Linked DNA regions of Variovorax paradoxus. The protein of the gene in region 1 interacts with the protein of each later gene in a pairwise test. Links are inferred from orthologs where the notes say so. Each region holds a gene or a part of one and is shown on either strand. Other genes may lie near its edges.

Region 1 (7,649 bases):
AGGGCGCGGCCGAGAGTTGCCGAAGATCGTCCTGGTAGGCCTGCAGCCGCCGCACGGCCTGCTCGCGCTGGCTAGCGCTGGTGGCGTTGTGCAGCGCCGCCAGGTTGCGGCAGCCCTCCTGCAGCAGTGCCTGTTGATGATCGCGCCACGGCCCCGGCGGCGGATCGGCAATGCGCATCACATAGGCGTGGATGGCCGCTCGCGCCTCGGGCGCCGGTGGCTTGGCCCTGTTGAAGCCGCGCAGCAGGACCAGCGCCTCTTGCTGCCGCTGGCGGCGCTCGGCGGCGGCCATGCGCGGATCGAAGACTGATTGCGCCACCTGGCGCCGGACCAGCTCGCGCTGCTCGGGCGTCAACCGGCCATAGAAATCTTCCAGGCGCTCGAGAAACTTTTCGTAGCGCTTCTCTTGCACTTTCGAGGGGCTGCGGTCGAGCCACTCCTTGCGGTATTCGGCGTTGTTCTTTGCGTACTTGCGCTCCAGCTGCTGCAACTGCGGCTCGGACAGGCTCAGCGCCAGTTCGGTGCCGGCGGGTTCCGCGTGCTCGGCCACCGCCAGCAGGCGTTCGCGGATCTGGTCCGCCATGCGGCAGGCCTGGGCCGCGGTCACGTCGCGCGGCGCCAGGGCCTGCGCTTCCTGCAAGACGCCGAGCACCCGAGGCAGCTCGTTCTGACGGTGCCAGCTCAGCAGTTGCGCGAGTTCGTCGCGCACCTTCGGCGTTTGCGAGCCGTCGAAATCAACGTAGGCGTCTAGCCACCAATAGCTCAGCTCGGGCAGGTTGTTGTAGGCCAGCTTGATCGTGCTGCAGGCGCCCAGCGCGGCGGCCGCGAGCAGCACGCCGATAATTCGCGCCAACTTGGCGCAACGCATTCGGGTAGAAAGAAGCATGAATCAGATTTCGCAAGACAACCAGGGACCGGTCGACGTGGTCATCATGGCGGCCGGCAAAGGCACGCGCATGAAGAGCAGGCTGCCCAAAGTGTTGCATCGTTTGGCCGGGCGTGCACTGCTCGCGCATGTGACCGACACCGCGGCGCGCATTGGCGCCCGCCATGTGGTCGTGGTGACCGGGCACGGCGCGGCCGAGGTCGAGGCCGCCATGACTTCCGGCAACACGGGCGGCGCCGGCCTGCAGTTTGCGCGGCAGGAGCCGCAGCTGGGCACCGGCCACGCGGTGCAGCAGGCGGTTCCGCTCCTGCCCGAGGACGGCACGGTGCTGGTGCTTTCGGGCGACGTGCCGCTCATCGGCGAGGAAACGCTGCGCGCGCTGATTGCCGCGAGCGCCGGCCAGCGGCTCGCGCTGCTGACCATCGAATTCGACGACCCGACGGGCTACGGGCGCATCGTCCGCGCCACCGAGGAGGAGGGCGGCGGAGTCACGGCCATCGTCGAGCACAAGGACGCGACCGAGGCGCAGCGCGAAATCCGCGAAATCTACAGCGGCGTGATGGCCGTGCCCGCCCGCCTGCTCAAGGGCTGGCTGGCGCGGCTGGACAACCGCAATGCCCAGGGCGAGTACTACCTCGTCGACATCGTCAAGCTGGCCGCGTCCGACGGTGTGCCGGTGGTCGCGCAATCCACGACCGACGCGCTCCAGGTGGCGGGCATCAACAGCCCCGCGCAGCTGGCGGCCCTCGAGCGTGCCTGGCAGCTGCGGCAGGCCGAAGCGCTCATGGCACAGGGCGTGCGGCTTGCCGATCCGGCGCGCTTCGACCTGCGCGGCACGCTGTCTTGCGAGGCCGATGTCGAGATCGACATCAACTGCGTGTTCGAAGGCTCGGTGTTCCTGGGCGAGGGCGTGCGCATCGGTGCCAACTGCGTGATTGCCAATGCGCGCATCGAGGCGGGCGCGGTGATCCATCCCTTTACCCACATCGAAGGCGAAAAGGCGGGCGTGACGGTCGGCGAACGGTCGCTCGTCGGCCCCTTTGCCCGGCTGCGGCCGGGTGCGCAGCTGGGCGCCGAAGTGCACATCGGCAACTTCGTCGAGGTCAAGAACTCGACCCTGGCCGAGGGTGCCAAGGCCAACCACCTGGCCTATCTTGGCGACGCCACCGTGGGCCGGCGCGTCAACTACGGCGCGGGCAGCATTACCGCCAACTACGACGGCGCCAACAAGCACCGCACCGTCATCGAGGACGACGTGCACGTGGGCAGCAATTGCGTGCTGGTGGCTCCGGTCACCATTGGCGCGGGCGGCACCATCGGGGGCGGCTCCACCGTGAACAAATCGACCGAGCCGGGAGCCCTTACGGTGGCGCGGAGCAAGCCGGTGAGCTTTCCCAACTGGAAGCGTCCGCAGAAGAAGCCCAAGGCCTGAGAAGACGAGGGCTTCAGCCCAGCGGCAGCCGGGGCTCGAACTTCGCGCGTTTCAGGCTGAAGAAGGCCTTGACGTTGCGAACGTTCGCGTCCGCGTTGAAAAGCCGCTGCGCGAGTGCGCCGTAGCCGGGCATGTCGCGGGCGGCCACCACCAGCACGAAGTCCGGGCCCGGCGAAACGCGCCAGCACTGCTGCACGGCGTCGTCGGCGATCACGCGCGCTTCGAAGGCGTCGAGCGCTGCCGCGTCTTGCCGGTCCAGCGAGATTTCGACCACGGCCTGCAGGCCGTGGCCCAGCGCCGCTGCCAGGCGGTCTGGCGAGAGCAGCGCGACTTGCCGCTCGATGAGACCCTCTTGCCGCAGGCGTTGAACGCGCCGCAGGCAGGTCGGCGGCGAAATGCCTGCGCCTTCGGCCAGCCGCTGATTGGTCTGCGATGCGTCGCGCTGGAGCGCGTCGAGCAAGCGGAGGTCTATTGCATCCAGCGAGATTGATTCCATATATTGGTGAATTATGGAAGAAAAATTCGAATCAGTGGGGATGTGAAATTAATGCTCAAATTTCAATGTAATTTTGAATGCAAATTTTCCCGTTCGATATCTACTATCGGGTCTCCTATTCATTCAAAGGCAGTTCACCATGTGCGGCATCGTCGGCGCAGCGTCCCATCGCAACATCGTTCCGGTCTTGGTCCAGGGGCTTCAAAGGCTCGAATACCGCGGTTATGACTCCTGCGGCGTGGCGGTTCATGCGGGGGGCCTCACGCGTGCGCGCACCACATCGCGCGTGGCGGACCTCGTCACGCAGGTGCGCGAAGACCATGTCGAAGGCCTGACCGGCATTGCCCACACCCGCTGGGCCACGCACGGCGCACCGGCGGTGCACAACGCGCACCCGCACTTCAGCCATGGCCCCGGCGCCGATGCGCAAGGCGCGCGCCCCGGCCGCATCGCGCTCGTGCACAACGGCATCATCGAAAACCACGAAGCCCTGCGCGCCGCGCTCGAAGCCAAGGGCTACCTGTTCGAGAGCCAGACCGATACCGAGGTGGTGGCCCACTTGGTCGACAGCCTGTATGACGGCGACCTGTTCGAAGCCGTGAAAGCCGCGGTGCTGCAGCTGCACGGCGCCTACGCCATTGCCGTGATCTGCCGCGACGAGCCGCAGCGCGTGGTCGGCGCCCGCGCGGGCTCGCCGCTCATTCTTGGCGTGGGCAAGGAAGGCGGCGAAAACTTTCTTGCAAGCGATGCCATGGCCCTGGCCGGCGTCACCGACCAGATCGTCTATCTCGAAGAAGGCGACGTGGTCGATGTGCAGCCCGGCAAATACTGGATCGTCGACCGCAGCCACAAGCCCGTGCAGCGGCAGGTGCGCACCGTGCAGGCCCACAGTGGCGCGGCCGAGCTCGGCCCCTACCGCCACTACATGCAGAAAGAAATCTTCGAGCAGCCGCGCGCCATTGGCGACACCCTCGAAGGCGTGGCCGGCATCGTGCCCGAGCTGTTCGACGGCATCGGACAGGACGGTGCCACCGGCGCCAGCGCGCACCGCGTGTTCAAGGACATCGACAAGATCCTCATCCTTGCGTGCGGTACCAGCTACTACAGCGGCTGCACCGCCAAGTACTGGCTCGAGGGCATTGCCAAGATATCGACGCAGGTCGAAATTGCGAGCGAATACCGCTACCGCGACTCGGTGCCCGACCCCAAGACGCTCGTCGTCACCATCAGCCAGTCGGGCGAAACCGCCGACACGCTCGCCGCGCTCAAGCATGCGCGATCGCTCGGCATGGAGCAGACGCTCACCATCTGCAACGTGGCCACCAGCGCCATGGTGCGCGAATGCAAGCTCGCCTACATCACGCGCGCCGGGGTCGAAATTGGCGTGGCCTCGACCAAGGCCTTCACCACGCAGCTGGCCGGGCTTTTCCTGCTGACGCTCGCCATTGCGCAGAGCAAGGGCCGCCTCACCGAAGCCGACGAGGCGCGCTACCTGAAGGAAATGCGCCACCTGCCCGTCGCGCTGCAGTCGGTGCTCGCGCTCGAGCCGCAGATCATCGGCTGGGCCGAAGACTTCGCACGCAAGGACAACGCGCTCTTCCTCGGCCGCGGTCTGCACTATCCGATTGCGCTCGAAGGCGCGCTCAAGCTCAAGGAAGTGACCTACATCCACGCCGAGGCCTATGCCGCCGGCGAGCTCAAGCACGGCCCGCTCGCACTGGTCACCAGCGAAATGCCCGTGGTGGCCGTGGCGCCGAACGACGCCCTGCTCGAAAAGCTCAAGAGCAACCTGCAGGAAGTGCGCGCGCGCGGCGGCGTGCTCTACGTGCTGGCCGACGGCGACACCAGGATCAAGGGCAGCGAAGGCCTGCACGTCATTCGCATGCCCGAGCACTACGGCGCGCTGTCGCCGTTGCTCCACGTGGTGCCGCTGCAGCTGCTCGCGTACCACACGGCCTGCGCGCGAGGGACCGATGTGGACAAGCCGCGCAATCTTGCGAAGAGCGTGACTGTGGAGTGATTGCGCGGCTCTAAAGCGGCGAGATCCTGGCGCTCTTCATCATCTGCCCTGTCAGCTCGACTTCATGCCGGATAACCTGCAGATAACCCTCGGGTGTCGTAGGCGAAACCTGGCTGCCCAGTTCGGTCAACGACGCGATCACCTGGGGGTCTTTGAGCATCTGGCTGAAGACCTCGTAGACACGCGCCGCAATAGGGTCGGGCGTGCCCGCGGGCAGCGAGAGTCCGCCCCATGACGTCAGCTCCACGCCCTGCAGGCCTTGCTCGGCCAGCGTGGGCACGTCGGGCAGGCTGGCATTGCGCCGGGTGCCGGCAACGCCCAGGGCCTTGAGCTTGCCGGCCTTCACCTGCGGGAAGGCCACCGCAAAGATGGGCATGCCAAAGCTCACCTGCCCGCCCAGCACCGCGTTGACCAGTTCCGACGCGCCCTTGTACGGCACATGCGTGGCGCTGACGCCGGCGGCGTTCAGGAACAGCTCCACGCCAAGGTGCGAGGGCGTGCCCACGCCGCCGGAGGCGTAGTCGAGCTTGCCGGGGGCGGCACGCGCCTTGGCGACCAAGTCCTGCAGCGTCTCGATGCCCGATGCCGGGTTGACCACCAGCAGCACGTCCGACGTGGTGAGCCGCATGACATGGCGGAAGTCCTTCATCACGTCGTAGCCGGGGCTGCGGTACATCAGCACGTTGGCCGCCATGGGCGCGGCGGAGTAGATCCAGGTGTACCCGTCGGGGGCGGCACGGGCCACCTGGCGCGCGCCAATGTTGCCGGCGGCGCCGCCCTTGTTTTCGATGATGACCGGCTGGCCAAGCAAGCGGCTGGCCGCCTCAGCAAGGATGCGCGCGCCGGTGTCGGGGCCGGTGCCGGCCAGGTAGGGCACCACCCACTTGATGGGGCGGCTGGGCCATGGGTCGGCGGCCTTTGCGATGCTTGCGAGCGGCAGCAGGGGCGATGCAGCCAGTGCGCGGCAGAGCGCGCGGCGTGATTGGTCGATGCGATCGGCAGGTTCGTTGTTCAATTTCGCTTGTCTCCGGATCATTCTGTTTTGCGATTGGTGCGGGCCGGCCTACGGCGCCTCGCCGAGCAGCTCGCGCGCGATGATGTTCTTCTGTATCTCGCTGGTGCCGGTGAGCACGCGGTACATGCGCAGCATGCGAAACAGGAACTCCACCCGCCGGCCCTGCACGATGCCTTCCCCGCCATGGATCTGCACCGCCGCGTCGGCAATGCGAAAGGCCGCTTCCGAGCAGAAGAGCTTCGCCATCGACGCATCGGCCCGCGCGTCGCCGCCTGCGTCGAGCTGGCGCGCGGTCGAGATCATCAGCGCGCGCGCCGCCGCCAGTTGCGTGGCCATGTCGGCCAGCGAATGCTGGATGGCCTGGAACTGCGCGATGGGCCGGCCGAACTGGCGGCGCGTGCGCGCGTAGTCACGGGCGTCCTTCAGGGCCACCGTGGCCAGGCCCACCATGCCGGGGCAATGCAGCAGCCGGTTCACGGTAATACGGCCCAGCGCCAGTGCCAATCCGCGGCCCGGCTCGCCAATGAGGTTGGCAGCGGGCACACGGCAATCGGTCAGCAGGATGTCGCCGGTGGTCGACTGCCCGGCCATGGTCTTGTAGCCGGCCTTCACCTCCACGCCGTCCTGCCGCAGGTCGACGAAGAAGGCCGAGATCTCGCGCCGTTCGGGGCTGTCCGACGTGGACGCCATCAGCACCGCGTAGTCCGCGAAGGGCGAGCCCGAGATGAAGCGCTTGCGCCCGTTGATGACGTAGGTGTCGCCCTCCAGGCGTGCCTGCGTCTGCAGCGCGCCGGGGTCCGAGCCGGCCTCGGCCTCGGTGAGCGCGAAGCAGATGGCCTTTTCAGCCTGTGCCACCGGCACGATGAAATTGGCAAGCTGCATCGGCGTGGCGTAGCGCGCCAGCGCACCCACGCGCGGCGGGCCGCTGAGTTCGCCGAACACATGCGGTGCCAGGGGAGAGCCGCTCGCGTAGATCGATTCCTTGATCAGCACGTGGTCGAGCAGCGAGAGCCCGAGGCCGCCCATCTTCGTGGGCAGCGTCATGCCGTAGAAGCCCAGTTCATGCGAGCGGCGCCACACGCGCTGCAACGTCGCCTTGCCGGCGCCGTGCTCATGGTCGATGCCTTCCTCTCGCACCAGTGCGGCCAACTCGCCGTTGATGAAATCACCGATGCGCACAATCAGTTCGGCCGCCTGTTCCGAACCTTCGAAAGGCCCGTCGAACAGCGGGGAGCGCACGCTGGAAGCAGCGGTGGCTGCACTTGTGGGCCCGGATTCAATGGCTTGCGTTGTCATGGTTGCGCGGCTCCTTAGTTCACGCGGCGATCGTGGCCCGCCCAGTACGGCTGCTGGATGACCTTGCGCGCGATTTTTCCGTTGGCGTTCTTCTGCAGCGCCTCGACAAACTCGATGCGGCGCGGCCGCTTGAAGCCCGCCAGCCGTTCGGCGCAGAAGGCATCGAGCGCCGCAGCATCCGCAGCCGCTCCGGCCTTCAGCACGATGTGCGCGGCCACGGCCTCGCCCCACTTGTCGTCGGGCACGCTGAACACGCACGCTTCATCGACCGCTGCGTGCTGGTACAGCACCGCCTCCACCTCCGACGGGTACACGTTGAAGCCTCCGCTGATCACCATGTCCTTCTTGCGGTCGACAATGTAGATATAGCCGTCGTCGTCCGCGCGTGCCAGGTCGCCTGTGTGGTAGCGGCCGTTCTTCAGCACTTCGGCCGTGAGCTCGGGTGCACGCCAGTAGCCCGCAAAGACATCGGCGCCGCCCACCACGATCTCGCCGATCTCGCCG
Region 2 (3,243 bases), 760 kb from region 1 along the record:
GCTGCGCTTTGGCGGCACTCTTTCGCGCGGCGTGAAGCTGGGGCACGACACCGGCTTCGATTCGGGCAGCACGCTCGACTACGTCTACCGCAATCATCCGGAAGGCAAGGGGCCGCTCGGCCGCTCCATCGACAAGACCTACCTGAACTCGATCGGCTGGCGCGGCATCCGGCAGCGCAAGATCCATGTCGAGGAGTTGATCCGCATTGCGATGGAGCGGCTGGCCGAAATGCATCGCGAGGTGCGCGTGATGGACATCGCAGCGGGCCATGGCCGCTATGTGCTCGACGCGGTGGCTGCAAGCCCTGTGAAGGCCAGCTCGATCCTGCTGCGCGACTACAGCGACATCAACGTGCGCGACGGCCGCGCGCTCATCGCCGAAAAAGGCCTGGAAGACGTCGCGCAGTTCGTTCAGGCCGACGCCTTCGACCGCATCAGCCTGGCGACCGTAACGCCGCGCCCCACGCTGGCCGTGGTGTCGGGCCTGTACGAACTCTTTCCCGACAACGACATGGTGCGGCGTTCTCTCGCGGGTGTGGGCGACGCGGTGGAAGACCGCGGCTACCTGGTCTACACCGGCCAGCCCTGGCATCCGCAGCTCGAGATGATTGCGCGCGCGCTCACCAGCCACCGCCAGGGTGAGGCCTGGGTCATGCGCCGCCGCACGCAGGCCGAGATGGACCAGCTGGTCGAAGAAGCGGGCTTCCGCAAGATCGACCAGCGCATCGACGAGTGGGGCATCTTCACCGTCTCGCTCGCAGTGAGGATGGCATGAGCTCGGGGCCTTGCGCAAAATGAAGCACTGGCTGGCACAACGCCCGTGGAAGCGGGCCGCGGCATGGCTGGTGCTCCTGGGGCCGCTGTTCTATACGACCTACGGCCTTGCCAATTGGTGGGCCACCACGCGCGCGCAGGTGCCCTCGATGGCTTTCGAGTGGGAGCGGCAGGTGCCGTTCTGGGCCTGGACGATCTTTCCGTACTGGACGATCAACGTCTTCTACGCACTCTCGCTTTTTCTCGCGCGCAGCAAGCACACGCTCGACCGGCATGCGCTGCGGCTGGTGAGCGCCACGCTCATCGCGTGCACCTGCTTCGTGCTCTGGCCGCTGCATTTCAGCTTTGGGCAACCGGAGGTCCAGGGTGCCCCCGCGTTCCTGTTCAATGCGCTGCGCGGCTTCGACCAGCCCTACAACCAGGCGCCGTCGCTGCACATTGCACTGGCAGTGATCCTGTGGGACTGGTACCGGCAGTTCCTGCGCGCAGCGTGGACAAGATGGGTGCTGCATGTGTGGGCATTCGCCATCTGCGCATCGGTGCTCACCACCTGGCAGCACCACTTCATCGACATTCCCACGGGCGCACTGCTGGGCCTTTTCTGCGTATGGCTGTGGCCGCTGGAGCGCACGGTGTCGATGCCGCGCGCCTGGCAATGCACGCGCGATGCGCAGCGCCGCAAGCTCGCGAGCTTCTATGCCGCCGGCGCGGCGTTGTTTCTTGCCGCCGGCCTGTATGGCGGCGGCCTATTGCTGTGGCTCGCCTGGCCTGCGGTTTCGCTGGCCTTGGTGGCGCTCAACTACATCGGCTTCGGCGCCCGTGGCTTCCAGATGAACGGCGGCGGGCACATGAGCTGGGCCGCGCGTTGGCTGTTTGCGCCCTATCGCCTGGGCGCCGCCCTCAATGCGTGGCTCTGGACGCGCAAGCTGCCCGCCTCGGTCGAAGTAGTACCGGGGCTGCGCCTCGGACGCCTGCCGACAAAGGCCGAGTGGATTGCTGCCGGGCAGCCCCGGCTCGTCAGCCTGTGCGCCGAACTGCAGACGCCAGCCGGCGTTCCGCACGCGCGCTGCGTGCCGATACTCGACCTGACCGTGCCACCGACCGTGCGGCTGCAACGCGCCGCCGCGGTGATCGAAGGGCAGCGCCTCGATGCCGGAGGCGCAGCCGTGTGGGTCTGCTGCGCGCTGGGCTTCTCGCGCAGCGCCGCGGCAACCATCGCATGGCTGGGGCGCTACGGCGCGTCAGGCGGGCTGGCGCAGGCGGAAGACACGGTGCGCATGGCGCGTCCGCAGATCGTTCTTCGCCCCGCGTGGCGCGTTTCGCTCGAGCCGCTGGGCACCACTGTTCCCGGAGTGCCGCCCCATGACTGAAAGCGATCGCGCCACCTGCGCCGCCCTTGCCGGATTGCTGCGCTCGGTGACGGTGCTGGCGGTGTGGGGTTTCGCACTCATGTGCATTGCGGCGCTGGTGCTCGCCCTCACGGTGCGCTCCCTCTCGACCACGGCAGCCATGAGCCTTGGCGCGGTGGTGGTGCTTGGAGCGCTCGAACGCTATTTCGCATTCAGGCTGCGGTTCGACGAGGCGTTGTTCGCCAATCTGGCGCGCGGCACCATCGCATCGCTCGACGCGCTCGACTCCGCACTCGACCGGCTCGGCCTGCGCAACGCACAACCGCCCATGGCCCTGCGGCCGCTCGATGACCGCGTGCAAGGCACGCGGCAGCTCATGCAGCGGCATGCCATCGTGGTTGCTTGCCAGAGCGCGATGTTTCTCCTTGCCTTGATGACACAGGACCTGTCGTGACCGAAGAAGACAACAACAGCAACAACAAAGAAAAAGACTCCCGGCCCGAGAGCACGCTATTTCGCCGCGCACTCGCCGTGGTTGCGGGCAAGCTGATCATCGGCGCAGCCGGGCTCTTGACGGGCGTGCGCGCCATCTGGAGCGGCACCACGCCCAAGGCCGAGCAGACGCTGTATTTCGCCAACCACACGAGCCACGGCGACTTCGTGCTGCTGTGGGCCACGCTGCCGCCCGATCTTCGCGCGCTGACGCGGCCGGTGGCGGGGCAGGACTACTGGATGGCCTCCAAGGTGCGCCGGTTCATTGGCGCCGATGTGTTCAACGCACTGATGATCCGCCGCGACGGCTCGGGCCAGGGCGGCAACCCTGTCGATCAGATGAAAGCAGCGCTGGAAGGTGGGGACTCGCTCATCATGTTTCCCGAGGGCACGCGCAACACCGGCGACGAGATCCTGCTGCCGCTCAAGAGCGGGCTCTATCACCTGGCACGCGCCTGCCCCGAAGTGCGGCTGGTACCTGTGTGGATCGAAAACCTGAAGCGCGTGTTGCCCAAGGGCACGCTGGTGCCCATTCCATTGGCCTGCACGGTTCGCTTCGGCGCGCCGATCCGCCTGGCCGACGGCGAAGACAAGACCAGCTTTCTCGCCCGCGCGCGCGCCGCCATGC

Evidence for each region.
Region 2: the proteins of glmS (region 1) and QHG62_RS24545 interact in binary tests that used the Escherichia coli proteins (3 or more experiments, as listed by UniProt). The link is inferred for Variovorax paradoxus from one-to-one orthologs.

What each region holds. Positions count from the first base shown.
Region 1 is NZ_CP123990.1:4,363,028-4,370,676, reverse strand. The notes cover bases 2,447-5,393. They hold glmS (glutamine--fructose-6-phosphate transaminase (isomerizing)), read left to right. Parts: upstream 2,447-2,953; coding sequence 2,954-4,834; downstream 4,835-5,393. Other genes in these bases: QHG62_RS21045 (Bug family tripartite tricarboxylate transporter substrate binding protein), read right to left, coding at 4,845-5,393; QHG62_RS21055 (Lrp/AsnC family transcriptional regulator), read right to left, coding at 2,447-2,814. Outside these bases: QHG62_RS21065 (DUF6279 family lipoprotein), read right to left, coding at 1-886; bifunctional UDP-N-acetylglucosamine diphosphorylase/glucosamine-1-phosphate N-acetyltransferase GlmU, read left to right, coding at 885-2,318; more of QHG62_RS21055, read right to left, coding at 2,332-2,446; more of QHG62_RS21045, read right to left, coding at 5,394-5,870; QHG62_RS21040 (acyl-CoA dehydrogenase family protein), read right to left, coding at 5,898-7,145; QHG62_RS21035 (AMP-binding protein), read right to left, coding at 7,160-7,649. UniProt on the Escherichia coli protein: Catalyzes the first step in hexosamine metabolism, converting fructose-6P into glucosamine-6P using glutamine as a nitrogen source.
Region 2 is NZ_CP123990.1:5,129,330-5,132,572, reverse strand. The notes cover bases 171-2,969. They hold QHG62_RS24545 (phosphatase PAP2/dual specificity phosphatase family protein), read left to right. Parts: upstream 171-794; coding sequence 795-2,144; downstream 2,145-2,969. Other genes in these bases: QHG62_RS24535 (lysophospholipid acyltransferase family protein), read left to right, coding at 2,574-2,969; QHG62_RS24540 (hypothetical protein), read left to right, coding at 2,137-2,577; QHG62_RS24550 (bifunctional alpha/beta hydrolase/class I SAM-dependent methyltransferase), read left to right, coding at 171-775. Outside these bases: more of QHG62_RS24550, read left to right, coding at 1-170; more of QHG62_RS24535, read left to right, coding at 2,970-3,243.